3 regions of the Nocardia sp. NPDC101769 genome follow, and region 1 is predicted to be linked to each of the others. Evidence: riboswitches for the same ligand, from Rfam matches in the RefSeq annotation. Region 1 holds a riboswitch; each other region holds the start of a gene.

The links. A riboswitch is a leader RNA that binds a small molecule or an ion and turns the genes downstream of it on or off. The one in region 1 is predicted to bind S-adenosylmethionine.
Region 2: linked by a shared signal. The riboswitch ahead of ACIRRA_RS27135 (rhodanese-like domain-containing protein) and the one ahead of ACIRRA_RS32785 (ABC transporter substrate-binding protein) in region 1 are both predicted to bind S-adenosylmethionine.
Region 3: linked by a shared signal. The riboswitch ahead of ACIRRA_RS06590 (amino acid ABC transporter permease) and the one ahead of ACIRRA_RS32785 (ABC transporter substrate-binding protein) in region 1 are both predicted to bind S-adenosylmethionine.

Annotation. Positions count from the first base shown of each region.
Region 1 covers NZ_JBIWMX010000026.1:126,691-136,368, forward strand. The annotation lists gene ACIRRA_RS32765 (LLM class flavin-dependent oxidoreductase) at 1-7, opposite strand, end outside; gene ACIRRA_RS32770 (ABC transporter ATP-binding protein) at 4-753, opposite strand; gene ACIRRA_RS32775 (ABC transporter ATP-binding protein) at 746-1,615, opposite strand; gene ACIRRA_RS32780 (ABC transporter permease) at 1,596-3,431, opposite strand; gene ACIRRA_RS32785 (ABC transporter substrate-binding protein) at 3,432-4,592, opposite strand; SAM riboswitch class IV at 4,755-4,870, opposite strand; gene ACIRRA_RS32790 (TIGR00725 family protein) at 4,962-5,444, shown strand; gene ACIRRA_RS32795 (HAD family hydrolase) at 5,497-6,135, opposite strand; gene ACIRRA_RS32800 (GNAT family N-acetyltransferase) at 6,394-7,242, shown strand; gene ACIRRA_RS32805 (MarR family winged helix-turn-helix transcriptional regulator) at 7,263-7,676, opposite strand; gene ACIRRA_RS32810 (SRPBCC family protein) at 7,738-8,163, opposite strand; gene fusA (elongation factor G) at 8,316-9,678, opposite strand, start outside.
Region 2 covers NZ_JBIWMX010000019.1:87,692-97,369, forward strand. The annotation lists gene ACIRRA_RS27115 (HAD-IIA family hydrolase) at 1-88, shown strand, start outside; gene ACIRRA_RS27120 (MarR family winged helix-turn-helix transcriptional regulator) at 90-551, opposite strand; gene ACIRRA_RS27125 (type 1 glutamine amidotransferase family protein) at 548-1,189, opposite strand; gene ACIRRA_RS27130 (O-succinylhomoserine sulfhydrylase) at 1,316-2,530, opposite strand; gene ACIRRA_RS27135 (rhodanese-like domain-containing protein) at 2,565-2,987, opposite strand; SAM riboswitch class IV at 3,002-3,117, opposite strand; gene ACIRRA_RS27140 (hypothetical protein) at 3,180-3,626, opposite strand; gene ACIRRA_RS27145 (FAD-dependent oxidoreductase) at 3,914-5,305, shown strand; gene ACIRRA_RS27150 (amidohydrolase family protein) at 5,397-6,269, shown strand; gene ACIRRA_RS27155 (CaiB/BaiF CoA transferase family protein) at 6,379-7,476, shown strand; gene ACIRRA_RS27160 (YceI family protein) at 7,564-8,100, opposite strand; gene ACIRRA_RS27165 (helix-turn-helix domain-containing protein) at 8,203-9,024, shown strand; gene ACIRRA_RS27170 (LuxR C-terminal-related transcriptional regulator) at 9,090-9,678, shown strand, end outside.
Region 3 covers NZ_JBIWMX010000003.1:135,879-145,556, forward strand. The annotation lists gene ACIRRA_RS06570 (LLM class flavin-dependent oxidoreductase) at 1-770, opposite strand, end outside; gene ACIRRA_RS06575 (GNAT family N-acetyltransferase) at 767-1,285, opposite strand; gene ACIRRA_RS06580 (ABC transporter substrate-binding protein) at 1,282-2,259, opposite strand; gene ACIRRA_RS06585 (amino acid ABC transporter ATP-binding protein) at 2,288-3,052, opposite strand; gene ACIRRA_RS06590 (amino acid ABC transporter permease) at 3,049-3,945, opposite strand; SAM riboswitch class I at 3,954-4,046, opposite strand; gene ACIRRA_RS06595 (flavin reductase family protein) at 4,149-4,697, opposite strand; gene ACIRRA_RS06600 (hypothetical protein) at 4,838-5,539, opposite strand; gene ACIRRA_RS06605 (hypothetical protein) at 5,727-6,428, opposite strand; gene ACIRRA_RS06610 (hypothetical protein) at 6,585-7,280, opposite strand; gene ACIRRA_RS06615 (HhH-GPD-type base excision DNA repair protein) at 7,397-7,975, opposite strand; gene ACIRRA_RS06620 (methyltransferase domain-containing protein) at 8,052-8,906, shown strand; gene ACIRRA_RS06625 (aminotransferase class I/II-fold pyridoxal phosphate-dependent enzyme) at 9,073-9,678, opposite strand, start outside.

The sequences.
Region 1 (9,678 bases):
GGGTCATGTGGTCACCTTTCCGAGGTAGGCGTCGCGCACCGCCGGATCGCCGACGAGTTCCGCGGCCGGGCCGTGCAGCACGATCCGCCCGCTGCGCAGCACATTGGCGGTGTGCGCGATGCTCAGGGCCAGCTCCGCCTGCTGCTCGACGATCAGGATGGCCAGGCCCAGCTCCCGATTGAGCCGGGCGATCTCCTCCAGTACCCGATCCACGAACAGTGGCGACAATCCCATGGTGGGCTCGTCCATGCAGATGAGGCGCGGTTTGCTCATGAGCGCGCGGGCGAAGGCCAGCATCTGCTGCTCGCCGCCGGAGAGCGTGCCCGCCCGCTGGGCGCGCCGCTCGGCCAGGCGCGGGAAGTGGCCGAATAGCTCGGCGGCGCGCGCGGCCAGCACCGCGCGGCGCTCCCTGCGGATGTAGCCGCCGACGAAGAGGTTCTCCTCGACGGTCATGGCCGGGAAGACGCGCCGGGCCTCCGGGACCGAGGCCAGCCCCGCTCGGATGCGCGCCGACGGGGGCGTCGTACTCACGTCCGTGCCGTCGACGCGCACCGTGCCGGAGGACGGTTTCAGCAGGCCGAGCGCGGTTTTCATGGTGGTCGACTTGCCCGAGGCATTGCCGCCCAACAGCGAGACGATCTCGCCGGGCCGCACCCGCAGGGAGACCTCGTCGAGGGCCCGGGACGAGCCGTAGTGCACCACCACCCGGTCGAATTCGAGGATCGGCGTGGCGTTCTCGTCGAACTCAGACATCCGCGCCGACCTTGCCGCCGGCCCGGCTGCGCCCGAGGTAGGCCTCGATGACGCGCGGATCCGCCAGCACCTCGGCGGGCGTGCCCTGGGCGATGATGCGCCCCTCGTCGAGCACGAGTACCCGGTCGGACAGTTCGTGGACCAGGTCCATCTTGTGTTCGACCAGCAGCACCGTCTGGCCCTGGGCCTTCAATTCGGCCAGCTGTCTGCCGATTTCGGCGGTCTCGGTCTGGTTCATGCCGGCGGCGGGCTCGTCGAGGAGCAGCAGGCCGGGTTCCGCGGCGAGCGCCCGCGCGATCTCGGTGCGGCGGCGATTGGCGTAGGACAGCGTGTAGGTCGGATGGTCGGCGCGCGGCACCAGACGTTCGGAGAACCGCGCGAGCTGGGCGTCGATGCGTGCGGCCGACGCCCGCCGCTCGGCCCGCGCCGCCGGTGTCGGCACCAGCGCCACTGCCAGCTCGGCGAGCAGCGAAATCCATTTCAGCACCGGCACATTCGCCAGCATGCGCAGTGGCCGCGCGGCGCGCAGCGTGGGCTGCAGGCCCACATCGACGTTCTCGCGGACGGTCATATTGCCGAACACGCGGCCGTTCTGGAAGGTCCGTGCGATCCCCGCCGCGGCAGCCGCCTCCGGGCGACCGGGGCGAATCCTGGTGCCGTGCACCAGGACTGCCCCGGCATCCGGCTTCAGCACACCGGAGATCAGATTGACCGTCGTCGACTTCCCGGACCCGTTGGGCCCGATGATCGAGACGAATTCACCGGGCGCGATGGAGAATTCGACCAAATCCACGGCCCGCACACCGCCGAACGAGCGTCGCAGACCGGTGACCGTGAGCACATCAGGCGTTGACCGGGACACGATTCCTCCTCACCAGAACTCCCTGCGGCCGGAACCGCACCACCAGCAGCAATATCAAGCCGTACAACACGATTCGCCACGATGGCGCCAGCCGCAGCAGCTCCGGCACCCCGATCAGCACCACCGCGCCCAGCACCGCGCCGTACGGCGAGGCGGTGCCGCCCAGCACCAGGATGGTCACCACCAGCAGCGACATGGGCAGGTTGAAGACCGTCGGGTCGATGTAGGAGTACTGGTGGGCCAGCAGCGCGCCGCCGATGCCGGAGAAGAACGCCGCCACCGCGAAGGCCAGCGCCTTGTAGTCGCGCACCGGCACCCCCGCCGAGCGGGCGGCCACCTCGTCGGCTCCGATGGCCCGGATGGCGATCCCCAGCCGGGACCGCTGCACGCCGACGATGACCGCCAGCACGATGGCCAGCACCACCAGCTCCAGCCGGAAAATCTGGGTGTGCGTGGTGAATTCGTATCCGAACAGGCTGGGCGCGGGGATCCCGAAGATACCGTAGCTGCCGCGCGTCACCGGCTCCCAGTTGCGGATGATCGCCACCGTCACGATGCCGATGCCCAGCGTCGCGATGGCCACATAGTGCCCGCCCAGCCGCCACAGCGGCGCGGCCAGCACCGACGAGGCCACGGCCGCGACGAGGCCCGCGGCCACGATGGCGGGCAGGAAGGCCCAGCCGTGCGACACCGTCAGCACCGCGGAGGTGTACGCGCCGATGGCGATGGGACCCGCCTGCCCGATGGCCAGCTGTCCCGCCGACCCGGCCACCAGCGTCATGGAGACCGCGATGATGGCGTAGGCCAGGATCTGGGTGCCCACCGAGATGCCGTAGTCGTCCGCGATCAGCGGAATCGCCACGCCCGCAACGGCGAACGCGATCAGCGCATGCCACCAGCGCACCCGTGGTTCCCGCCCCGACCCGAGGAAGGTGCCGGTCATGGGCTCGTATTCGATAGCGGGCGGCCGGGCGAGCAGGCCGCCGGGCCGCAGCACCAGGAAGAGCACCAGCAGGCCGAAGGTGATCAGATCCCGATAGCCGTCACCGAACCAGTAGATGCCGAACGCCTCCACCAGCCCGAGCACGAAACCGCCGAGGACCGCGCCCGGAATCGACCCCAGCCCGCCGATGGTGGCGGCCACGAACCCGGTCATGCCGACGATGCCGCCGCTGGTCGGCGAGATGTTCGAGTTGTAGAGGCCGACGAAGACGCCTGCCAGCCCACCCAGTCCGGAGGCGATGGCGAAGGCCAGCGACTGCACCCGGCCCACGCCGATGCCCATCTGTGCGGCGGCGTCCGGGTCCTGCGCGGTGGCGCGAATGGCCAGGCCGTGGCGGCTGTAGCGCAGGAAGGCCCAGAGTCCCGCCATCACCGTGAGGGTGAGGGCGAACATGACCACATCGGAGGTGCCGAACCGCACCCCGCCGACCCGGAAGTTGTTGGTGGGCAATACCTGTGGGAAGGGCCGGGTGTCGGGCCCGAACACCAGGGCGACCACGTTCTCGATGATCAGCCCGACCGCCACCGTCGCCAGCAGCGCGGCGATGGCCGGGGCTCGCCGCAGCGGCCGCACCGCCAGGATGTCGATGGCGACACCGACCAGCGCCGTCGCCGCCACCACGATGACCAGCGCGGCCCACCAGGGCACGCCGTGCTGGGCGATCAGCCACCAGCCCAGCACCGAACCGAACGCGAAGATCGAGCCGTGTGCGAAGTTGATGACATTGCCGACCCCGAAGATGAGGGTGATGCCCACGGCGATGAGCGCGTACGCATTACCGTGCACCAGACCCGCGATGAGCGTGTCCAACATCTATTTGGCGCTTCCGACCGGCACGAATTTGCCGCTGCGCAGCTCCAGCTCGATCGGCTTCACGCCGCTGGGCCGCCGCGTCTGCTGATCGAATACGAAGGTGCCCAGGCCGATTCCGTCGAAGTCCTTGATCTCACGCAGGCCCTTCAGCACGCCCTCTCGGGTGGCGCCGCCGGTCTTGGCGGCCTTCACCAGCACATTCAGCGCGTCGTAGGCGTAGACGTTGAAATCGCCGGGGTCGGTGTCGAACTTGGCGCGGAACTTGGTGACGAAGCTCTGGATCTTCGGGCTCGGATCCGACGGCGTGAAGACACCGTTGACGATGTCGCCCTCGGCCGCCGCGCCCGCCAGATCGATGAACTGCGGGGTGTTCTGGCCGGCGAAGAGCTGCCCGGTGAACCCGACATCACGCAGCTGCTTGACCACCAGCGCGCCGTCCGGGCCGTAGCCGAGGTGCACGAAGGCGTCCGCGTTGGCGTCGCGGCCCTTGATCAGCACCGGCCGGAAGTCCTGCGAATCCGGCAGGATGGCCGAGGAGTAGGCGATCTCGATGCCCTTCTCCTTGGCGAACTGCTCGAAGAATTTGAAAGCCTGCTTGCCCCAGTCGGTTTCGAGGTAGACGACGGAGACCTTCTTCGCCTTCGACCGCACCCACTCGGCATTGCGCTCCATGTACACATCCAGCGTGATGGAGGGGCTCCACGAGTAGTCGCCTGCCTTGGTGAAATCCACCGAGGAGTTGGTGAACCCGTACTGCACCAGCTTGCCGCGGTTGTACACCGGCGAGGCCGCGATGGAGGCGGGCGAGGAGAAGTCGCCGAGCTCGGCAATGATGGACTTGTCGCCCACGAACTTGGTGGCGATCGGCACCGTCTGCTTCGGATCCGACTGCGAATCCTCCCATTTCAGCGCGACCTTCTTGCCGTCGATCCCGCCCGCCGCATTGATCTCGTCCAGGGCCAGGTCGAAGCCCTGCTGCCAGAGCCGCCCGTACTCGGCCGACCCGCCCGTCTTCGGGCCCGACACCCCGAAATACACGGTGTCCGACTTGCCGTCCGACGACCCGTTCCCGCACGCCGACAAGAGCCCCGCCACCACGGTCGCCGCCGCCACACCCACCAACACCCGGAATCCACGCGACCCGGACCAGTTCCTGCTCATTACTACCTCTGTACTCGCGCACCGACACCTCGTCGGGGCATAGGGACTCGACCGCGACCGCGAAGGCGTACGGTGCGGGAAAGAGAATCGCCCGCATGGAATTCGGGCGCTGGACCTCAGCCGTTGGCCGGGCGGCATCCAGACATGGACCTGTGCTCCTTCGACTAGCGCTTGCGGGCCCGCGTGGACACCGCCTGGTCGTCACCCGGGGCACCCCACCGCCGCGCGAGGGTTGCCGATCAGCGAGCCGGGGCTCGAACATGCTGATACTCGTGACCGTGGGTAGAACGGTAGCCGCGGCCACCGCACGCTGACACCATTCGAATCACCCTGATGCCAACGACCCATCCACCGACGAGAGGAAAGCCCTTGCCACCCCTGCAAATTGCCGTCTGCGGCCCCAGCACCTGTACCGGCACCGAGTCCGCCGCCGCCCGCGAGGTGGGCCGCCTCCTCGCCGCGGCGGGTGCGACCGTGCTGTGCGGCGGCGGCTCGGGTGTGATGACCGCCGTCGCCGAGGGCGCCTCCAGCGCAGGCGGACTCGTCCTCGGCATCCGCCCCGACAGCAACCGTGACGCGGCCTGCCCCGGCCTGTCCGCGGCGATCTATACGAATATGGGCGAGGCCCGCAATGCCATCCTGGTGGCCTCGGCCGACGCGGTTATCGTCGTCGGCGGCTCGTGGGGCACCCTGTCCGAGCTGGCGCTGGCGCACCACCGCGGCATTCCCGTCGTCTCACTGCACGGCTGGCAGGTACGCGACGCCGACGGCTACGCGGTCGACGCCTCGATCCCCGCCCTCGACCCCGCCCACGCCGTGGCCCTCGCGCTCGCCCCGCCGATCTATCCGTGAACGCGTGAACCGCGCCCGGCCGGTGCGCCGAGAACGGTTGCGAATCAACCGGTTACGCGGCGAGGTGGGCGGCCAGCCAGACCGGGAACTCGGTCAGATCGCCGAGCACCACATCCGCGCCCGCGGCCGACAGCTCCTCGGCCGCATAGGGCCCGGTGGTCACCGCCACCGACACCGCGTCGGCCACCTTGGCCGCCCGCACGTCGCCGAGATGATCCCCCACATAGATCGAGGCCCCACGCTCCCGCAGCACCTCGCCCTTCTCCTCCGCCCAGGCCCCGCCGACCAATTCGTCGACCGCCAGCCCGAGATGATCGAGATGCAACTGCGCGTGCGGCCCGTTCTTCGCCGTGATCACCAGCACCCGCCCACCGGCCCGATGCACCGCCGCCAGCGCATCGACCACCCCCGGCAGATGCTCCGACGCGTGCACCGCCAGATCCGGATACAACTCCCGGTACATCGCGACGATCCCGGGCACCTCGTGCTCCGGAAACCACTGCGCCGCCTCGTGGGCCAGCGGCGGCCCGAGCCGTGACACCACCAATTCCGAATCGATCGCCACCCCGGTCCTCGCGGCCACCGCATCCCACACCGCCGCAATCCCCGGCCGCGAATCGATCAGCGTCATATCCAGGTCGAACCCGACCACCAGCCCACCGGCGACTGCACCCGAACGATCAACACGCATCCCCAGACCCTACGACCCACCCCCACCGCACCCGACCACCGTCGCACCCACTCAGGACCGTGCGCGGCGCGATACCCACCGGCCGGGCCGAACCCGAACGGTGAAGCCCGGCCGCTGAGGAGGTCCGCACCACCCGCGCTTCCCTGCGCTGCGGCATTTCGGGGATCCGGCAGGCTGTGTCGTGACGACCTGGGCCGCAGGCTCGGCCGGACGGAAATTCGCGGGCATGTCCATGCGGCCCGAATTAGGCTCGGGCGCATGCCGAGCGATCAGGGAACGCTTTTCTGTGGGACGGAGCTGGCGGCGCGGATCGAGCGGGTCGAAGCGGAGTTCATTGCGAAGGGCAGTGCGGCGGCCGCGGACCGGCTGGGAGTCGATGCGGGGTTCGTACTACCGGTGGCGGGCGGGGTGGCGTCCTTCGCCGAGGAGGGGTCGCCGCTGAACAAGGTGGCCGGGCTCGGATTCGCGGGGAGGCCCGAGGCGTCGGAACTCGACGAGATCGAGCGGTCGTTCGCGGCACGGAAGACGCCGGTGCAGGCCGAGTTCTCGCAGCTCGGCGATCCGGGTGTCGGCGAACTCCTCACCGGGCGCGGGTATCGACTGGTGTCGTTCGAGAACGTGCTCGGGCTCGAGCTCGGCGGCGAATGTGCCGCGGTGGTCGCCGACGGTGTCGACGTGAAGCCCAGTGGCGAGGACGAGTTCGACACCTGGCTGGCGGTGGTCGCGGAGGGTTTCGCGCATCCCGATACCCAGGGTGTGGCGTCGCACGAGGAATTTCCGGCCGACGTCATCGCCCGGGCCCTGCGGGATCTCACCGGTGCCGCGGGGATGCGGCGATATCTGGCCCGGCGTGACGGGCGGGTGGCGGGCGGGGCGAGCCTGCGCATGTCCCAGGGCGTCGCCCAACTGACCGGCGCGGCAACCGATCCCGCGCATCGGCGGCACGGGGTGCAGTCGTCGCTGCTGTCGGTGCGCCTCGCCGAGGCGACCGCGGCGGGCTGCGATATCGCGGTGGTGACCACCCAGCCCGGCTCGAAGTCCCAGCAGAATGTGCAACGGCTGGGCTTCGGGCTGCTCTACACGCGGGCGATCCTGGTCAAGCCCTGATCAGCCCGGTCATGTCCTGATCAGCCCGGCAGCCGGTGTGCGGCAATCGGTTTCAGGTGTTCGCGCAGCAGGTCGCCATCGTCGCCGAAGAGCTGGGCGTCGGTGTCGACGGCGGTCTGCACGCCCTGGCTCACCAGTCCCCGTCCGGCGGAGGTCAATTCGATGCGCAGGACCCGGGCGTCGGCCGGATCGGCGCGGCGGAGGAGCAGACCGCGCTCCTCCAGCCCCCGAATCACCTTGGACGCCATCATCCGATCCGAGCCGGACATGTCGGCCACCTGCTGCTGGGTCGGCAGCTCGCCCTCCCGGCTCAGCCAGCCCGCCGAGGCCAGCAGGTTGAACTGGGTGGGGGTGAGGCCGAGCGGGCGCAGATTGCGCTCCAGCGTCGCCCGCCACTCCAGCGCAGCGTGATGCAACCAGAAGCCCGGACTCATCAGCGGTCCTCGCGGCACGCCACGCGCCTGCCGCGAAGCTCCCGGCGCCCGCCCCGATGATTCAGTCACGCCGTAGCGCCTCCTGTTCCAGTGCCGCGAAGGTCAGCGGCATGTCCGCGCGCATGGCCTTCTCCCAGACGAGTTTGAACAAGGGCCCGAACAACCCGTGCACCTCGACATTCTCGGCCACCCGCACGGTGCCGTCGCCGAGGGCCTCATAGGTGCGGTGGCCGCGCAGCTTGCCGAACGGAATACCCGCCTCACTGGTCCACGACTGTCCCGGCTCCACGGCGACGATGGTGAACGGTCCCGCCGGCGCCCCCTTCGGCTTGACCCACCCGGTGGTCCCGACCGCGAACTCGCCGTCGATGCGGGACTTCTCCTCGTGCGGGTCCCATTCGGACCAGCGGGCCACATCGGTGGCGACCGTCCAGATTTTGTCGATGTCACCGGTGATCACGGCCTCTTCGGTGAACGAGTACATCATGACTGCCATCTCCCCTCGGGAACTTCTGTTGTTGCGACAACAGTAACCGTAGTCGCGACAACAATCAACCCCCACCGCTGACTCGATGACCGCCAGCGGTGCCCGATGACGGACGGCATCGATATGCCGCCGCCACCGGGCACCGGTCGCCCTTACGGCGCGAGGGCGTGGCCGAGCGGGCGCGTGGTGAACGTGCCCCGGCCCTGTGTGCGACTGCGCAAACGGGTTGCGTAGCCGAACAATTCGGCCAGCGGCACCGTGGCCGTCACCACCACGACGCCGGAGCGGGCGACCGAACCGGTCACCCGGCCGCGCCGGGCGGCGAGGTCACCGAGCACCGCGCCGACATGGTCCTCCGGCACGGTCACGGTCAGCTCCACCAGCGGCTCCAGCAATGCCATGGCGCTGGCTCGCAGGGCTTCCCGCAGCCCCAGACGGCCCGCGGTGCGGAACGCCGGCTCCGACGAATCCTTCGAATGCGTCGCGCCATCGGTGAGCGTGACCCGGACCCCGGTGACCGGATGACCCGCGAGCGGACCCTCCGCCAGGGCGTCCCGGCAGCCGGCCGCCACCGCACGGACGAACTCCGCCGGCACCCGGCCACCGACCACCGTCGACACGAACTCGAATCCCGTTGCCCCGGGCTCGGATTCGCGCAGCGGCTGCACATCGAGCACGATGTGTGCCCACTGTCCGGCTCCGCCGTCCTGCTTGGCGTGCCGGTAGGTCAGGCCCTGGACGCCGCGCACCACGGTCTCCCGGTACGCCACCTGCGGCCTGCCCACGGTCACGCTGAGCCCGCGGTCGCGGCGCAGCTTCTCCACCACGACCTCGAGGTGCAGTTCGCCCAGTCCGGCCAGCAGGGTCTGCCCGGTCTCCGGGTCGGTCCGCACCGTCAGGGACGGGTCCTCCTCGGCCAGCCGGGCCAGGGCCGCCGCCAGCTTCTCGGTGTCCGCGCCGGTCCGCGCTTCGACTGCCACCGACATCACCGGCTCGGTGGGAGCCGGAGGTTCCAGCAGCGCCGGGGCGTCCGGCGCGCACAGGGTCGCGCCGACCCGCACGGCCTTCGGGCCGACCAGCGCGACGATGTCGCCCGCCACCGCAGCCTCGACCTCCGCGTGCCGGTCCGCCTGCACCCGCAGGATGCGCGCGACCCGCTCGCGTCGACCGCCGCCCACGTCCAGCACGGTGTCGCCCTTCCGCAGGATGCCCGAGTAGACGCGCACGAAGGTGAGCCGCCCGGTCGGCGTGGCATGCACCTTGAAGGCCAGTGCCGCACACGGTTCCGCCGGATCCGCGGCGCGGACGTCGTCACCGGCCCCGACCGCGGGCCGGTCCAGTGGTGACGGCAGATATGCGACCACGGCGTCGAGCAGCGGCTCGATGCCGATATCGCGATAGGCCGCGCCGCACAGCACCGGCACCACCTCGCCGGCAAGGGTGAGCTCCCGCAGCGCGACGGCCAGGGTCTCGGCGGACAGGCCGGAACGTTCGACGAACTCCTCCAGCGCCACC
Region 2 (9,678 bases), on a different contig from region 1:
GGTCGAGCAGTTCCCGTACCGCCCGACCACCATCCTGCCCTCGGTGGCCGCCCTGGTCGGCAAGACCAAGGACCCGTTCGCGCTGTAAGTCAGGCCACGCCCGTCGCGTCGCCCTCGAGCGCGTCGAGGGCGGCCGACAGGGTCGTCAGCGCGTCCACGATGTGGGCGAGCTGCTCGATACCCAGATGCGCGACAAGCCGTTTCGCCATGGCCGCGTGCTGCGGGTCGATCCGCCGCACCGCGTCGTGACCCGCCTCGGTAATGGCCACCAGCTTCGCGCGCCGGTGCGCCGGATTGGGGCGGTATTCCACGAATCCCTTGTCCGCCAGCACATCCGCGATGCGCTGCACACTCTGGCGGGTGATACCCATTTCGCGGGCGATACCGGCCACCGGAAGCGGTTCGTGCAGAATCGCGCCGAGCACCTGCCACCACGCGACCGTGATCCCGGACGGTTTGGCCAATTCCTCTGCGATCGAGAGGAATTGGCCGTTCAGCTTGAACGACGTGACGGCCGCGGCCCCGAACAGCTGCTGCGCGGTGCGCGTCATCGCGCGGCCGCCGCGCGCTGCTGCTCGTACTCGAACAAAGCGTAGAAGCCTGCGGGATCATTGTTTCCGTACAGCTGGTACCAGGACTCCAGCACCTGCGGCTCGTAGATGCCGAGGCGCGCGAAGATCTCACGGGCGAAATCGACCGGTCGGGTGCCGGTCGCGGTGATCAGGTCACCGTCGGTGACGGCGGTCGCCTGAACGTAGTGCTCGCCGCCCGAATATCCGGAGTAGGCAAGATATCCCGCGTCATTGCTGGTGTGCGACCGATCGTCGAGCAGCCCCTCCTGCGCCAGCCCGAAGGTCGCGCCGCAGATCGCCGCCACCGGCACCCCGGCGGCCAGAAACTCCCGGGCCCTGCTCGCGAAGGCCGTCAGCACCTCGGGACGCTGCCCGGTTTCGAGTCCCGGCAGGATCAGCATGGCGCTGTCGGCGGGCTTCAGATCATCGAGAACGAGATCGGGCAGGACCCGCATGCCGCCCATCGACGTGATCGGCTCGGCGCCGAGGGCGACCGTCTTCACCTGCCAGGTTCCCGGCTCGCGGTGCCAGAGTTCGCGATTGATGTGCGCGATCGCATGCCCGGCCTCCCAGTCCGAGAAGCTGTCGTACACGGCCATGTGGACTGTTTTCATCATGACAGCATGCTGTCATGTTTGACAGCATGCTGTCAAACATGATTCTCAGCGGCCTCCCCCGTCGACCCCTGAACACGAAAAGGGCCGGAACCCAGTGGGTTCCGGCCCTCTCGAATACTCGTCGGATCAGCTCAGCGCCTGGTCCAGATCATCGAGGAGGTCCTCCACATCCTCGAGCCCGATGGAGATGCGGAGCACGCCATCGGTAATCCCCACGGCCGCACGGCCTTCCGGTCCCATCGCCCGGTGGGTGGTGGTGGCCGGATGGGTGATCAGCGTCTTCGCATCGCCGAGGTTGTTGGAGATGTCGACGATGCGCAGCCGGTTGAGCACCTCGAAAGCCCGCTTCTTGGCCTCGTTCTCCTGGGCCTTCAGCTCGAAGGTGATCACCGTGCCGCCGCCGGACATCTGACGCTTGGCCAGCTCGTACTGCGGGTGCGAGGACAGGAACGGGTACTTCACCCAAGCCACCGCGGGATGGGTCTCCAGGAACCCGGCGATCTTCAGCGCGGAGTCCACCGACTGGCGCAGGCGCAGTGGCATGGTCTCCAGGCCCTTGAGCAGGGTCCACGCATTGAAGGGGCTCAGCGCCGGACCGGTGTGACGCATCAGGTTCTTCACCGGGCCGTCGATGTAGTCCCGCGGTCCGAGGATCGCGCCGCCGAGTACCCGGCCCTGGCCGTCGATGTGCTTGGTGCCCGAGTACACGGTGATGTCCGCGCCCAGGTCGAAGCCGCGCTGCAGCAGCGGGGTGGCGAAGACGTTGTCCAGCACCACCTTCGCGCCCGCCGCGTGCGCGAGATCGGAGACCGCGCGCACATCGGTGAGGGTCTGCATGGGGTTGGAGGGGGTCTCGAAGAAGACGGCCCGGGTCGGCACCGACAGCGCCTGCTCCCACTGGTCCAGGTCCTCGCCGTCGACGAAGACGGTCTCCACGCCCCAGCGCGGCAGGATCTCGTTGGCCACCACGAAGCAGGAGCCGAACAGGCTGCGCGCCGCCACCAGTCGGTCACCCGCCGAGAGCAGCGCGCCCAGGGCGGTGAAGACCGCGGACATGCCGGAGGCGGTCGCGAAACAGGCTTCCGCGCCGTCGATCAGGCGCAGCCGCTCCTCGAACATGGCGACCGTCGGGTTGCCGTAGCGGGAGTAGACGAAGTGCTCGATATCGCCGGTGAAGGACGCCTCGGCCGCCTCGGCGCTCTCGTAGACGAAACCCGAATTGAGGAACAGCGCCTCGGAGGTCTCGTCGAAGCCGGAGCGCCGGGTGCCGCCGCGCACGGCCTGCGTGGCGGGGCCGACGCCCTCGGGGAGCGGTTTGTCGAAGGAACCACCGGTGATCATGACTGCCTCCCTGCGATCCGGCCGGACACGAAACTCATGACTGACGCCAGGGCAGGCCGTCGGCGCGCCAGCCGGTGCCGCCGCGATGCCCCTGACCGTCGAGCGCACCCTCGAAGCCGTCGACCACATTGAAGGACGGGGCGATGCCGAGGGTGGTGGCGGCGGTGGCCGCGCCGATGGAGCGCTGGCCGGAGCGGCAGATGAAGATGACCGGAGCGGCCGAGTCCTGGCCGCGATCGCCGAGCGCCTGCTTCAGCTGGTCGGTGAAGCGGGTATTGGGCGTGCCGGAGACGTCCACCCACTCGATCAGCGCGGTCGGCCGGCCGATGCCGCTGGTGTCGGGCACCCCGACGAACCGCCACTCGGCCTCGGTGCGCACGTCCACCAGCACCGCATCGGGGTTGTCGCGCAACAGTTCCCACGCCTGCTTCGGCGTGATGTCACCCGCGTAGCTCACTTGTACCTCCTGTGAATCCGCACTTGCCGCACCGCTGTCCGATGCGAGGCCAGGTCGTCACCCGGAGCACCCCACCGCGGAGGAGGGTTGCCGACCAGCCAGCCGGGGCTTGACGCTGGTACTCATGACCTGAGTCGAGACTGCCGAAAAAACGGCCCCACTGTCAAACCCCGGCCGAGACTTCGGCCGTTGTCACGAATTGCAGACCAACCAGCGGGAATTCTCCCGGGTGAAGCGCCAGGTCGAGGTGGATTGAGCGCCGGAGACGGTGAAAGTGACCTGCGCCGTGGCCTTCTCGCCGTCGACGGCCGGGTCGGAGAGCTTGTCGAACGTGATGGTCCTCCCGGTCGCGGCGGCGATCTTCAGCGGCGAGGCGTTCTCGTCGAATCCCTTGCAGGACAGGGTCGGATCGTACTTGCCGGTCTCGCTACGGGACTTGATGAAGTTGCCCGCCGCCACCGAGAGCCGATCGGAATCTGTGACATTCTTCTCAACCGGCGAGACCAGCGTCGCGATCACGATGCCCAGGATCACGATCGCGATGACGCCCGCCGCGACCAGGAACGGCCACATGCTCCGGGCCTCGTCCTGGTCGATCGGAACCGATGTCTCCTCGACTGTCTCCTCGGCGTCGCTCATGGGTAGATCATGCCTGGTCGCCGCCGTCCGCCTGCCACGGCATTCCCATAGTCAGGGCCTCGGCGTTCCCACAGTTCACGGCCCTGCGCGCGAAGGGCCCCGTGCGCCATCGATAGAATCAGCAGAATTTCCGCCCCAGGCGCGGGAATAGCAAGACTACGCAGCAACGCTGCAGCGTCGGGGGCCAACGGCGGCCACCGAAGCCAGGGCGTCAACTTAGCCTAAGCTAAGAACGACGGCTGAGTTTTGACGACAAGTTAGTTTCGACCCAAAGGGTGCGCCGAAGAATGACCGAACAGAGTGCAGCGACCCGCCCGCTACGCATTGCGATCGTGGGCGCGGGCCCGGCCGGTATTTACGCCGCCGATGCCTTGATGAAGTCCGATGCCGAGGTGAGCATCGACCTCTACGAACGCATGCCCGCGCCCTTCGGCCTCATCCGCTACGGCGTCGCGCCCGACCACCCGCGCATCAAGGGCATCATCACCGCCCTGCACAAGGTCCTCGACAAGCCGCAGGTCCGCCTGCTCGGCAATATCGACTACGGCGTCGACATCACCCTCGAGGACCTGCGTCAGTTCTACGACGCGGTCATCTTCTCCACCGGCGCCAACGCCGACCGCGCCCTCGAGGTGCCCGGCATCGACCTCGACGGCTCCTACGGCGCCGCCGACTTCGTGTCCTGGTACGACGGCCACCCGGACGTGCCGCGCAGCTGGCCGCTGGACGCGGAGAAGGTCGCCGTCCTCGGTGTCGGCAACGTCGCCCTCGACGTGGCCCGCGTACTCGCCAAGACCGGCGACGAACTGCTGCCCACCGAGATCCCGCCGAACGTCTACGAGGGGCTGCAGGACAACAAGGCCCTCGAGGTCCACGTCTTCGGCCGCCGCGGACCCGCGCAGGCCAAGTTCACCCCGCTCGAACTGCGCGAACTCGACCACTCCCCGACCATCGAGGTCATCGTCGACCCCGAGGACATCGACTACGACGAGGGCTCCGAGGCCGCGCGCCGCCACTCCAAGCAGGTCGACATGATCTGCAATACGTTGGAGCAGTGGGCCATCCGCGACGTCGGCGACCGCCCGCACAAGCTGTTCCTGCACTTCTTCGAGAACCCGTCCGAGATCCTCGGCACGGACGGCAAGGTCGTGGGCCTGCGCACCGAGCGCACCCAGCTGGACGGCACCGGAAACTGCAAGGGCACCGGCGAATTCAAGGACTGGGACATCCAGGCCGTGTACCGCGCGGTCGGCTACCTGTCGCAGAACATCCCGCTGCTGCCCTTCGACGACCAGGCCGGCACCGTGCCCAACGAGGCCGGTCGCGTGCTCGTCGACGAGGATGCCGACGGCGCGGCTCGCTACATGCCCGCTACCTATGTGACCGGCTGGATCAAGCGCGGCCCGGTCGGCCTCATCGGCCACACCAAGGGCGACGCCAACGAGACCATCGCCTGCCTGCTCGACGACGCCGCGAACTTCACCCCGGCCGCGAAGCCGGAGCTGGAAGCGGTCACCGAGTTCCTCGAGGGCAAGGGCATCCCGTTCACCACCTGGGCCGGCTGGTACCGCCTCGACGCGCACGAGCGCGCCCTGGGCGAGCCGCAGGGCCGCGAGCGGGTCAAGGTCGTCGAGCGCGACGAGATGCTCGCCGCCTCCGAACCCGACAAGGTTTCCTGACCGGCTCCGGGCAAGATGTCCTGACCAGCGCCAATCCGCCTGCCGGACAAGGTTGTCCACACATGTCACCGTTCTGAGGCATGCTGATCACGTGTTCGATGCCCATCTCCACATCTTCGATCCGCGGTTCCCGCTGGTCGAGAACGAGGGCTACCTGCCCGACCCGTACACCATCGCCGCTTATCGCAAGCGCATGTCCCGCTTCGATATCGACGGTGGCGCCGTGGTCAGCGGGTCGTTCCAGGGCACCGATCAGAGCTATCTACTGGCCGCCCTCGCCGAACTCGGCGAGGGCTGGGTCGGCGTCACCAATCTGCACGTGGACGCCACCGACGCGGAGATCCTCGAGCTGAACCGGGCCGGGGTGCGGGCCATCCGGTTCAACCTCAAGCGCGCGGGCGGCGATATCGTCGGGCTCACCATGCTGGCGCTGCGGGCCTACGAACTGGCCGGCTGGCATGTGGAGCTCTACATCGACGGGTCCATGCTGGGCTCGCTGGAACCGGTCATCACCAAGCTGCCCAAGCTGTCCATCGACCACCTGGGTATGTCCGACGACTGCCTGCCCTACCTGCTCAACCTGGTCGACCGCGGGGCCAAGGTGAAGGCCTCCGGCTTCGGGCGGGTGGCGATGAATGTGGGCTCGGCCCTGCGCAAGATCCACACCGTCAACCCCGAGGCCCTCATGTTCGGCACCGACCTGCCGGGCACCCGGGCCGGACGGCCGTTCCGCGACGCGGATATCGTGCTGATCGCCGATGCCGTGGGCTCCGATCTGCACCGGGTGCTCGAAGACAATGCCCGCGCGTTCTACGGGCTGGCCGCCAAGGAACGCCTCTTCGAGGACCCGAACCCGACCATGCGCCGAGCCGCGGGCGAACCGCCCACCCTGCGCCTGCCGCGCTCGGAGCTCCCCGGACCCCCGCCCCCGGATACCCTGCCGCTGCCGATCATCGATCGCTAGCGCAGTGGGGCCACCCGCGCAGAGCCGCGGAGACTTCGCGTTATTGTCATACCGTCAACACCGGCGTGTGAGCCGGTGCGCAGGATTCGACGACGAACCGAGGTAGGGCGTGAGCACTCCATCCACCGCCAAGCAGGGCCCGCTCGCGGGCATCCGGGTTGTTGAACTGGCCGGCATCGGCCCCGGTCCGCACGCGGCACTGCTGCTCGCCGACCTCGGCGCCGACGTGGTGCGGGTGCAGCGGCCCGGCATGCTGCCCGGCTTCATGGAGCGTCCGCAGTGGCGCGGGCGCACCATCGTCGAGGCGAACCTGAAGGATCCCGCCGACATCGAGCGGGTGCTCGGGCTCATCGAGAAGGCCGACGTGCTACTCGAGGGCTTCCGGCCCGGCGTCACCGAACGCATGGGACTGGGCCCCGACGCGGCGCTGGAACGCAATCCGCGCCTGATCTACGGCCGCATGACCGGCTGGGGCCAGTACGGCCCGATGGCCGACCGCGCCGGACACGACATCAACTACATCTCGCTCACCGGTGTGCTGAATGCCATCGGCCGCAAGGGCGAACGCCCCGTGCCGCCGCTGAACATGGTCGGCGACTTCGGTGGCGGTTCCATGTTCCTGGTCTTCGGCATCCTGGCCGCGCTGGTGGAGCGCCAGAACTCCGGCAAGGGCCAGGTCATCGACGCCGCCATGATCGATGGCGCACTCGCCCTCTCCCACATGATCTGGGGCATGAAGGGCGTGGGCCTGTGGTCCGATGAGCGCGGCACCAACCTGCTCGACACCGGCATGGCCTTCTACGACACCTACGAGACCTCCGACGGCAAGTACATGGCCGTGGGCTGTATCGAGCCCCAGTTCTACGCGGAACTGCTGCAGGGCCTGGAGATCTCGCCCGAGGGCCTGCCCAACCAGCTCGACCCCAACGGCCAGGACCAGCTGCGCAAGCTGTTCACCGAGAGGTTCAAGACCAAGACCCGCGACGAGTGGTGGGCGATCTTCGAGCACACCGACGCCTGCACCACCCCGGTCCTGACTTTCACCGAGGCCGAACAGAATCCGCACATCCAGGCCCGCACCGGCCTGATCGACATCGACGGCGTCGTGCAGCACGCCCCGGCCCCGCGCTTCTCGCGCACGCCGGCGGGCATCCCGACCCCGCCGCCGAACGAGGGCACCCCGATCGAAAAGGTCTGGGCGGACTGACCTTCCGCGCACGGCCGAACGCCCCCGGTGGAAGACGAATTCCACAGGGGGCGTTGACTTTTCCGATGCGGCGGGTAGCTCCCGGAATTACGGGGCGACGAGCTGGATGTCGAGCTCGATGGCGATCTTGTCGCTCAGCATGGCGTTGGGCATGCCCGGGGCGACGTCGAACTCGCTGCGCTTGATGGTGCCGGAGGCGGTGAAGCCGGCGTGCTCCTTGTTGTCCTGCGGGAAGACCTGCACGCCGCCCCACTCGACCTCGAGGGTGACGGGCTTGGTGATACCGCCGATGGTGGCCTCACCGGTGACCTCGAACTCCTCGCTCAGGGCGACGGGCTCGGGGACGCGGAAGGTCAGGTGCGGGCGGTTGGCGACATCGAGGATGTCGGCGCTGCGGACGTGGCCGTCGCGCATCTCGTTGCCGGTGTCGAAGGAGTCGAAGTAGATGGTGGCCTCGATGGCGGCCTCGCCGGCCTCGTTGACCACGAAGCCGGTCTCGAAGCGGTTGAAGCGGCCGCGGACCTTGGAGATGCCCAGGTGCTTCACGGTGAAGTTGACCGAGGAGTGGGCGGCGTCCAGGGTCCAGGAGCCGGGGGCGAGGGTGGTCTGCTCGGAAGTCGTCATGTCGACCAGACTAAGTGGACTCCGGTCCGTTTATCCACACCGTGGTTATCCGGGGACTACCAGGGCGCGGATAACGGAACCAGGACCCGGCAGTATGGAAGGGTGTCCCGTTCCGAATTCGCCGAGTTCCTGATCGCCCGCCGCGCGCGACTGCAGCCCGAGGACGTCGGACTGCCCGCCGGCCGGCGGCGGCGCACACCCGGCCTGCGCCGCGAGGAGGTGGCCGCGCTCGCCGGTGTCAGCGCAGACTACCTGGCCCGCCTGGAACAGGGGCGCGACACCAACCCCTCCACCGCCGTGCTGGCGGCCCTCGCGGAAGCCTTGCGGCTCAACGAGATCGAGAAACACCACTTCGGCAAGCTGGCCCTAGGACTGGAACAGAAGGCCTCCTGCCCCGCATCCGGGCAGGCCCGGGAACAGGTCTCCGAGACCATTCAGGCGGTCATCGACGCCCTGCAGCCGACGCCCGCGCTGGTGCTCGGCCGCTGGCTGAACCTGCTCGCCGGAAACCCCTCCTTCCGCGCCTTCGCCGAACCCCTCGGCGTGTTCGACGCGGAGGCGCACGGCAACTTCGCCATCTACATCTTCGCCCATCCGGCCGCCCGGCAGACCTTCCTGAACTGGTCCGACGCCGCCGATATGGCCACCTCGTCCCTGCGCGCCGCCGCCACCCGGTTCCCCGACGACCCGTCGGTCGAGGCCATCGTCACCGCCCTGAGCCGCTACCCGGAGTTCGAGCGACGCTGGCGCGAGCACCGGCTCACCGATTTCCGATCCCTCGTGCTGAAGATTCAGCACCCCGCGCGGGGTGCGGTCGAGGTGGAGGTCGAGACCCTGGATCCGGCCGCCGACCAGACCATCATGGTCTGGCTGGTCGACCGCCGTCAGGCCCGCACCCCCGGATTACGGCTGGTCAACGAATAAAAGCCGCAGGTTCCGGGGGTTTCGTTCCCGCTGCCGGGGCGGGTCGGGCCATCTACAGTTGAGCCATGGCTCGGAATTGGCCGATGGTCGAGCGGGTGAGAGAACTCGAATCGATCAGGTCGGCACTCACCGGTGACGAGTTCGTCGGGGCGGTGCTCACCGGTGACGCGGGGGTCGGCAAAACCACGCTGGCGCGGCAGGCCACCGCCGCCGTCGGCGGCAATATCCGCTGGGTCGCGGGTACCGAATCCGCCCGCAGCATTCCGCTCGGGGTCTTCGCGCACATGGTGGGGGTGTACACCGCGCACGATCCGGTGACCTTCATGGCGGCCGCGCGCGAGGCGCTGCTCGCCGACGGGCACACCATCATCGGCGTCGACGACGCGCATCTGCTCGACCAGCTCTCGGCCACCCTGCTGCTGCAGCTGGCCATCGACAAGGCCGCCCACATCGTGTGCACCGTACGCAGCGGGGTGCAGGTGCCCGACGCGGTGACCTCGCTGTGGAAGGAAGGGCATCTGCTGCGCATCGACCTGAAGCCGTTCACCCAGCGGCAGAGCGTGGAACTGGTGGAATCGATGCTGGGCGGACAGCTGGAGGGCTTCACCGCCAATCTGATGTGGGAATCCTCCGGCGGCAACGCGCTTTTCCTGC
Region 3 (9,678 bases), on a different contig from region 1:
GCCTCGAAGACCGGGCGATACAGGTCCACGGCCTGCTGCGAGGTCCGGGTCACCAGAAAGCCCGCCGTACCCGCGCCCACCAGCGCGTCGGCCGGATCGTGCCCATAGGCCGCCCAGCGTTCCCGGTAGTGGTCCACCAGTTCGGCATACGGCTCGATCGGATAGGTGACATTCGCCGAGAACAGCGGATCCCCGTGGAGCGCCGCGTAATCCGCAGATTCCCGGCTGGTCGCGCTGCCGTGCCAGATGCGCAGGCGCGGCTGCAGTGGCCGGGGCAGCGCCTTGGCCTCGGTCAGTGCCGGCCGGAAGCGGCCGGACCAGGTGACGTTGTCGCTGTCCCAGAGCTTGCGGAACAGCTCGTAGCCCTCGCGATTGCGATCCCACTGGTCATCGGTGGTGACGTGGAACAGCTTGGCCTGCGCCGCGCCATTGCCCTTGCCGATGATCAGTTCCAGGCGCCCGTCGGAGAGATTGTCCAAGGTGGAGTAGTCCTCGAACGCACGCACCGGATCCAGCAGGCTCAGCGTGGTGACACCGGTGAACAGGGCCAGGCGCGAGGTGACCGCGGCGATATGGCTCAGCACCACCGGCGGGGCGGCGGAGATGAACGGATCCTCGTGCCGCTCCCCCACCGCGAAACCGTCGTAGCCGAGGTCCTCGGCCAGCCGGGCGCTGTCGATCACGCGGCGCAACCGCCGCCGGGGCGTCTCGACGGTGCCGGTCACCGGGTCCGGGGTGTGTGTAATCAGGGTCAAGAGCAGGAATTTCATGCCGGGACCGCCTCGGTGTCGCGGGAGCGCTCGCCGGCGGGGACGTACTTCTCGAACGGGTGCACGTGTCCGACCTCCTTCACGATGTCGCGCGGCAGCGCGGTGTAGCCCGCGGCCGTGTACAGCGCCACGGCCTCCGGCTGACGCGGTCCGGTGGTCAGGTAGATGCGCCGGTAGCCGCGCCGGGCGATCTCGGCCTCCAGCTGCTCGAGCACGAACCGGCCCAGCCCCCGGCGGCGGTGCGCGCTCGACGTCCAGATCCGTTTCAGCTCCGCGGTTTCCGCGTCGAGGCGCTGGAAGGCGCCGCCCGCCACCGGTTCGCCGTCCTCCACCACGATCAGCAGATCGCCGTGCGGCGGCGCGAAATGACTGGCCGAATAGCCGGTCAGATCCGCGTGCACCTCACCCGGGGTGCGGCCGTAGCGGCTGCTGTATTCGATGGCCAGCTCCGCCAGCAGCGGCGCGGCCAGCGGATCGTGCTGTGCGACGTGGAATACGGTGCGCGACACGCTCATCCCTTCTTCTTGGGTAGTCCGGGCGGATTGATCCGCGCCTGCGACACGGCTTCGCCGCCCAGGCCCCACCGGTCCAGTACCTGCTTGTAGGTGCCGTGGTCGATGGCGTACTGGATGGCCTGCTGCACGGGCCCGACCAGCCCGTTGTCCTTGCGCGTCAGCGCCGCGATCTCGGCCTGCAGCGCGTCGCCCGCGCCGGACCAGGTGGTTAGGACCTTGTTGCCGGTCGTCGACGCGTGGTACTGCGCCGACGGGTTGGGCCCCACGTAACCGTCGATGCGGCCGGAGGACAGCGCCAGGTAGTAGTCGGCGGGCTGCTGGTAGTAGGCGAGCTCCAGCCCGGGCAGGCCCTCGGCCACGTTCCGGTCGTTCCAGGCGACCAGCAGCTGCTCCTGATTGGTGCCGGAGGCGACGCCGATCTTCTTGCCCGCCAGCGATTTCCGATCCTGATAGGTCCAGGTCGAATCCTTGGGCACCTCCAGGGCGATATTGTCCTTGCGGTAGGTGGCGAAGTCGTACTTCTCCTTGCGCTCCTCGGTGACCGTGGCATTGCTGACGAACAGGTCGGCCTCGCCGGAGTCGATCTTCACGAAGTTCTGCGCCCAGTCCCCGTTCCGGCGGTCCACCTTCAGACCGAGAATGTCGGCGATCAGCTCCGCGACATCCACTTCGGAACCGATGACGGTGCGATCGTCGGTGGCGTAGAAGCCCAGCGGCGGGGTCGCGCCGATGGTGCCGGTCACCACCAGCGTGCCGCGGTCGCGAATGGCCTGCGGGACCTGCGCGGCAATCGAATCCACCTTGTCGGCGTGAATGCGCCCCTTCTGCTCCGGTGACAGGTCGTACGTCAGGCCGTTCACGCTGCGCGTGTCGCTGACGCCGCCATCACCCTTGCCACAGCCGCCCACCAACAGACTCAGCAGGGTGACGGCGATCAAGGCGCTGATCCGTCTGCGACGGCTCGCCAGAGACATGGGCTTTTCCTTACCTGGTGAGAACACGTCAGAGGACGTGCGCGAGAAAGGCTTTGGTGCGTGGGTGCGAAGGGTTGTCCAGCACCCGCGCGGGCGGACCATGCTCGACGATGCGGCCGGCGTCCATCAGCACCACGGTGTCGGCGACCTCGCGGGCGAAACCGATCTCGTGGGTGACGATCACCAAGGTCGAACCGCCGCGCGCCAGATCCTTGATGACATCGAGGACTTCACCGACCAGCTCGGGATCCAGCGCGGAGGTGGGCTCGTCGAACAGCACCACCTCCGGCCGCAGGGCCAGCGCCCGCGCAATGGCCACGCGCTGCTGCTGCCCACCCGACAACCGGCTCGGATACTCGTCCGCCTTGTCCGCCAGTCCGACCCGCGCCAGCAGCTCCAGCGCCTCGGCGTTCACCTCGGCCTTGGCGCGGCGCTGCGCGGCCACCGGCGCGAGCGCCACATTCTCCCGAACCGTCAGATGCGGAAAGAGATTGAAGTTCTGGAACACGAATCCGATGCGCGCCCGCTGCCGCAGAATCTCGCGCTCGTGCAACTCGTGCAGCTTGCCGCCCCTGCGCCGGTAGCCGACCAGCTCGCCGCCGACCCGCACGGTGCCGCCGTCCACCTGCTCGAGATGGTTGATGGTGCGCAGCAGCGTCGACTTGCCCGAACCCGACGGGCCCAGGATCACCGTCACCTCGCCGGGACGTACCGCCAAGTCGATACCGGAGAGCACTTCATTGCGGCCGAATGACTTTCGGATGCCGCGCAATTCGATCGCGAACTCGGTCACCGACGATCACCGGCCTTCGAACGACGCCCCTTCGAGAAATGCCGCTCGATATAGAACTGGATGACGCTCAGCACGCTGGTCAGCAGGATGTACCAGACCGTGGCCACCATGAGCAGCGGCACCACCCGGCCATTGCGGCCATAGATGACCTGCACCTGATAGAACAGCTCGGCAATCGCCATGGTCGACACGATCGAGGTGCCCTTGAAAAGGCTGATCACCTCATTGGCGGCGTTCGGGAGAATTCCGCGCATAGCCTGGGGCGCGACAATCGTGAAGAACTGCCGACGCCACGGCAGGCCCAGCGACCGGGCCGCCTCCCACTGACCCTCGTCCACCGAGATGATCCCGGCCCGGATGATCTCCGCCGAATACGCGGCCTGATGCAGCGCCAAACCGATGACGGCCGCGGTGAATCCGCTGATCACGCCATTGGTCTGGAACCGCGCGAACTCCGGCCCGAACGGAATGCCCAGCGACAGCGACTTGTACAGGTAGGCCAGATTGAACCAGAACAGCAGCTGCACGATCAGCGGGATCGAGCGGAAAGCCCAGACATAGGTCCACGAGATCGCCTGCAGCACCGGGTTCTTCGACAACCGGCCCACAGCCAGCCAGACACCGAGGAAGAAGCCCAGCAGGGTGCCCCAGAAGGTCAGCTCCAGCGTCACCTTCAAAGCCGACAACACCGACTTCGCGGTGACATATTGCGCGAAGGTTCCCCAGTCCCAGCCCGGATTGGTGATCAGCCCGTGCCCGAACTGCGCGACCAGTACCAGTGCGATCGCCGCGGTGACCCAGCGCCACGGGTGTCGGGCGCGGACGACCGGCAGATCCCCGTCGTGGTGTTCGGCTTCGGGCTCCGTCTGTGTGGGCGCCGCCAGCGTACTCATGGATTCGTCCTCCATCGGTCCCGGCGGAAGCACCCGCACCACGTGCGCGGGGGTTGCTGCGATGTCTTCGAGCCGGGTCTCTCGATCGCTCTGGATGGTGTAGACGACACTACGAATTCCGGCTGCGTATGTCGCCGATCAGGATCAACGTGAATTCAATTGCATGACAGCCATTTTCCTGAATTCCGGTGGAAACGGGGAGATCAGCCCGCGGCCTCGTCGCGCTCCGGGGCCGGGTCGTAGAGGGCGCGGAAACCGCTGCGGTGGAAGACCAGCGGCTCGGAATCGGGGTGGGTGCCGAGCCGGTGCACCCGCAGCAATACCACCGCGTGATCACCGGCCGGAACCTGCTCGTGCACCGACGTTTCCAGCCACGCCGTGGCCCCGGCGACGAACGCCGCGTTCCCGTTCCCGGCATGCAGGTCGACATTGCGGAAGCGGTCCCCGCGCCGCGAGCTCAGCCCACGCGCCGCCGGCTCCTGCTCGCTGCTGAGCAGGCTCAGGCCCAAACGGCTCGCCTGCTGCAACCGCGGCCAGGTCTCCGACGAATACTGAATGCAGATCGACACCAGCGGCGGGTCCAGGGAGACCGGCACGAAGGTGCTCGCCACCAGGCCATACGGTGTCCCGCCAATGCGTGCGCACACGGCCACCACCCCGCTGGGGAAGTGCGAAAAGGTCCGCCGCAGATCGGTCCCGTCGACCGGAGTGAGCGCGTCGGCCGCGCCGTGAATCGAGGTCAGCTCGCCCATTACCCCACTCCAGCACCGGCGCACGCGCCGCGACAGGATTGCATTCACCTCGATTGCAAGTCGGCGGCCGCGATCCTATTGCGGGACAATGCGAAACCCCGCCCGGCAGGCACCGGACGGGGTCGAGATCCTCGCGATTGTTACTTCGGCGCCTCGATGTGCGGCTGGTTGATGGTGACGAAGTAGTTGTAGGCGGCGGCAATGGCGACCGGCGCGGTCACGAAGACCTGGCCGGCCAGGGTGCCCAGGAAGCCCACGGTGCTGGCGCCGATCAGGCAGCCGGCCACCGGGCCGGCGCCGAACATGGTGGCCAGCGGAGCGGTCGCAGCGGCGAAGACGACACCACCGATGACGCAGCCGAGAGCCGCGCCACCGATACCACCGACCACAGTGCCGATGGTGGCACCGGTGGCGATGGTGTCTTTCATGCGGTTCCAGGCGGCCTGCTCACGGTCGTAGTCCGACTTCCACGGGGCCTGGTCCTCGTAGGGCAGGTTGATCGGCTTGTAGACCGCGTGATCCATGTCGTACTGCGGGGTAATGGTGGCGGTGTGGGGGTCACTGATCTGCGCGGCGATCGGGAACTCAAAGTCGTCCACCCGGAACGACAGCGGCATACCGGCCACGACGGTGCCGTTGGCTGCCTCGAGCTTCAGGTTGCCGTTCTCCACGACCAGCGAGCCGCCATCGGTGTGCAAGATGCTGCTGGTGTCGGTCCGGGTGACGGCGTAGTTGATGGCGCCGTTGTCATCGGCAGCCGGAGCGGCGTTCACGGTCCCGGCGGTGACGCCCAGGGTGGCGGCCACCAATGCCGCGGTAGCGGCGAAATTCTTGAAGCACATTTCTTTTCGTTTCCTCATCGGGCAGTCCGCAGGAATGGACCGCATGATCGAAACGGGCCGACCCGAACGAAGTATGTATCCGTGGTGCTGAGCCGGTGAACAGTTGAAATGGACAGCCCGTTCGGCCATATGGCCGAACGGGCTGTCCTGATGAGGTGGTTGCTGATGCCTATAGAGTCCCTCGCTCTTACTTCGCCGGGGTAGCGATGTGCGGCTGGTTGATGGTGGTGAAGTACTGAATCGCCGCGGCGATGGCCACCGGAGCGGTGATGAACAGCTGGCCCGCGATGGTGCCTAGGAAGCCGATGGTGCTGGCGCCGATCAGGCAGCCGGCCAGCGGGCCGGCACCGAACATGGTGGCCAGCGGAGCCGTCGCAGCGGCGAAGACGACACCACCGATGGCGCAACCGACCGCGGCGGCACCGATACCACCGACCACGGCCGCGACGGTAGCGCCGAGGGAGATGGTGTCCTTCATACGGTTCCAGGCAGCCAGCTCACGGTCGTAGTCCGACTTCCACGGGGCCTGGTCCTCGTAGGGCAGAGCGACCGGCTTGTAGACCGCATGGTCCATGTCGTACTGCGGGGTCAGGGTCGCGGTGCGGTCCGAGATCTCCGCGGCGATCGGGAACTCGAAGTCATCCACCCGGAACGACAACGGCATACCCGCCACGACGGTGCCGTTGGCGGCCTTGATCTCGAAGATGCCGTTCTCGACAACAAGGGAGCCGGCGTCGGTGCGGATGACGCTGTTGGTCTCGGAGGTGGTGGCGGTGTAGTTGATCGCGCCGTTGTCGGACGCGGCCGGGGCGGCGTTGACGGTACCGACGGTGATGCCCAGGGCAGCGATAACCAGTGCGGAGCTCGCTGCGAATTTCTTGAGACGCATGTATTCGGGAATTCCTCTTCAGACGATCAGATGCGCCCCAGGGGACAGTGTCAGGTGTACCCCCGGGACGCAGTGATCGAATCCAGCCTGGTCGAACGCAATGTGGCATGGCGGTTCCAAGACGATGAACCTTTGCCCAGCGGTTGCTGAAACTGCCTACTTGGCAGGCGTGAAAGGCTGATTGATAGTCGTGAAGTATTGCACCGCAGCGGCAATCGCGACCGGAGCGGTCACGAACACCTGACCGGCGATGGTGCCCAGGAAGCCGACGGTGGAAGCACCGACGAGGCAACCCGCCACCGGGCCGACACCGAACATGGTGGCCAGCGGAGCCGTCGCCGCGGCGAAGACGACGCCACCGATGACGCAGCCGAGCGCGGCGCCGCCCAGACCACCGACCAGTGTGCCGACGGCTGCGCCGAGGCTGATGGTGTCGCGCAGCCGGTTCCACGCGGCCTGCTCACGGTCGTACTGAGTCTTCCACGGGGCCTGATCCTCGTACGGAAGCGCGACCGGCTTGTACGCCGCGTGCGCCTCGTCGAACTGCGGGGTCAGCGTGGCACTGCGGTCCTTGATCTCGGCCGCGATCGGGAACTCGAATTCGTCGACACGGAACTTCAATTCCGTGCCCGCTACGGTGGTTCCATCGGCCGCTTTGATCTTCAGCGCGCCGTCCTCGATCACCAGCGAACCAGCGTCGGTCCGGATGATCGCACCGGTGTCGGTGGCCTGGTTGGTGTAATTGATGACATCGGCGTCGGCCGAGGCAGGACCGGCGTACGCGGTTCCGGCCGTCACGCCCGTCGCTGCGATCGTCAATGCCGCGATCCCGGCGAATTTCCTCATCTTCATTCTGGTACTGCTTCCCACTGCCGCGAACTGAACTGTCGGCGGCAAGCATCAAGCAACCTCCAAGCTTTCTGGAGGTTAAAAACCAGCTTGATTCGATCCGAGTGAACCGGACCGAGTTACTTTGCCTTGGCGGCTGCCTTCGCCTGTTTCTTGAATTCCCGTACCTGCGTGAGGGATTCGGCGTCGGTGACATCGGCGACCGAGCGGCGGGAACCGTCCTCACCGTACGCGCCCGCGGCCTCGCGCCAACCCTTGGCGGTCAGACCGCCCTGTTTACCCAGGAGCGCCAGGAAGATCCGGGCCTTCTGATCTCCGAAACCCGGCAGCTTCTTCAGCCGCTTCAGGATTTCCTTGCCATCCGGATCACCCTCGGTCCACAGCGCCGCGGTCGTGCCGTCATAGTTCTCCACAATGAATCGAGCCAGCTCCTGCACGCGCCGGCCCATGGACCGGCCGTAGCGGTGGATGGCCGGCGGGGTCGCGGCCAGCTCCTCGAATTCCTCGGGATCGGCGGCGGCGATCTTGTGGACATCGAACCCGCCCATGCGATCGGCGAGTTTCCACGGGCCGCGGAATGCGTGCTCCATCGGAAACTGCTGATCCAGCATCATTCCGACCAACAGGGCGAAATCATCGGTCGAAAGCAGCTCGTCGGCATCGGATTCCTGCGCAATACACAGCGTGCGGCTCACCATGCATCGATCATCCCATTCATTCCGGGTCGCGGTGACGCGGGTCACGCTGCGCCCGCCGAAGGACTAGGCTTCGGCCATGCCCGACACCATGGCTAATTCTTCAGTGCGAGCCGCGGCGCACCCTGCCGCTGAGTCCGGACTGCGACCGGACCGTTTCGACCGCGATGGACAAGACCAGCTCGTCGACGTTCACGATCTACAGGCAGCGCTGCCGGGCATCCGGAGCCTGCGCGCCTGGGCCCACGAGGCCCTGGCCCCCCGGACCGGCGAGAGCGCCGTCGACATCGGGTCCGGTTCCGGGTCGGAGGTACTGACCTTCGCCGACCTGGTCGGCCCCACCGGCACCGCGCTCGGCGTCGAACCCGACCCGCACCTGCTGAGCGCCGCCGAACGCCGCGCCGCCCAGGCCGGATCCGCCGCCAAATTCATCAGCGGTGACGCCTACGGTCTGCCCGTCGGCAGCGAGAGCTTCGACGTGGCACTGTGCGAGCGCGTCTTCCAGCACCTCACCTCACCCGCCCGGGCCGCCGGGGAGATCGCCCGGGTGCTGCGCCCCGGCGGGCGCGTGGTGGTCATGGACAGCGACTGGGGCACAGCCATCGTGCATCCCGGCGACCGGCACGTCGTGCACGAGGTCATCGAGACCATGATCGCGGGCACCACCAATCCCTACGCGGGCCGCCGGCTGGCGGGTCAGCTCACCAAGGCCGGGCTGGTCGTCGACGACATCGGCTCGCACGCGTTGGTGCAGGACGGCCGCATCGGCGCGGGCGCGCTCGTGGCCCGTGTGGCGGACCGGGCCGTCGCACGCAGCGCGATTACAGAGCGCCAGCGCGACCAGCTGCTCGCCGACCTCGAGGCCGGTGCCGCCAGCGGCGACATCCACCTGTCGGTGACCATCTTCGCGGTGCTGGCCCACAAGCCGCACTGAGAAACCTCTTGGGCGCGCACCGATTCGGTGCGCGCCCAAGGCGAGAAAATGCTTCGCAACAACTGATTTCGGGGCGCGAGGGTAACTCGCCGGGGACCCCCGAAATGGTAGTGGCGCCCAACCGCCGGCACGGGTTGCCAACCGATCACGGCACCCGAGCCGCCCGCTAAAGGCTCGGGGAGGCGGGGGAGTTCATGAGTTTGTCGGACGCGGCCAGCAGTACACACGTGGCCAGGCCGTCCATCGCCTTCTCCAGCTCACCCTCGGACGGGAAGCTGGGCGCGATGCGAATGTTCTTGTCCTCCGGGTCCTTTCCGTACGGATAGGACGATCCGGCGGGGGTCAGCGCGATGCCCGCGTCCTTGGCCAGCGCCACCACCTTGCTCGCGGTGCCCTCCAGCACGTCCAGGCTGATGAAGTAGCCGCCCTTGGGCTCGGTCCAGGACGCCACCTTCGAGGCGCCCAGCCGGTCCTCCAGGATCCGCAGCACCAGCTTGAATTTCGGCTCCAGGATGGCGCGGTGCTTCTGCATGTGCGCCCGCACGCCCTCGGCGTCCCCGAAGAAGCGCAGGTGCCGCAGCTGGTTCACCTTGTCCGGGCCGATGGTCTTCTTGCCCAGGTGCTTCAGGTACCACTCCAGGTTGGCGGTCGACGAGCCGAAGAAGCTCACGCCCGCACCCGCGAAGGTGATCTTCGAGGTGGAGGCCAGCACGAACGGGCGGTTCGGGTGCCCTGCCGCCTCGGCCAGGCCCAGCACGTCCAGCACCGGCTC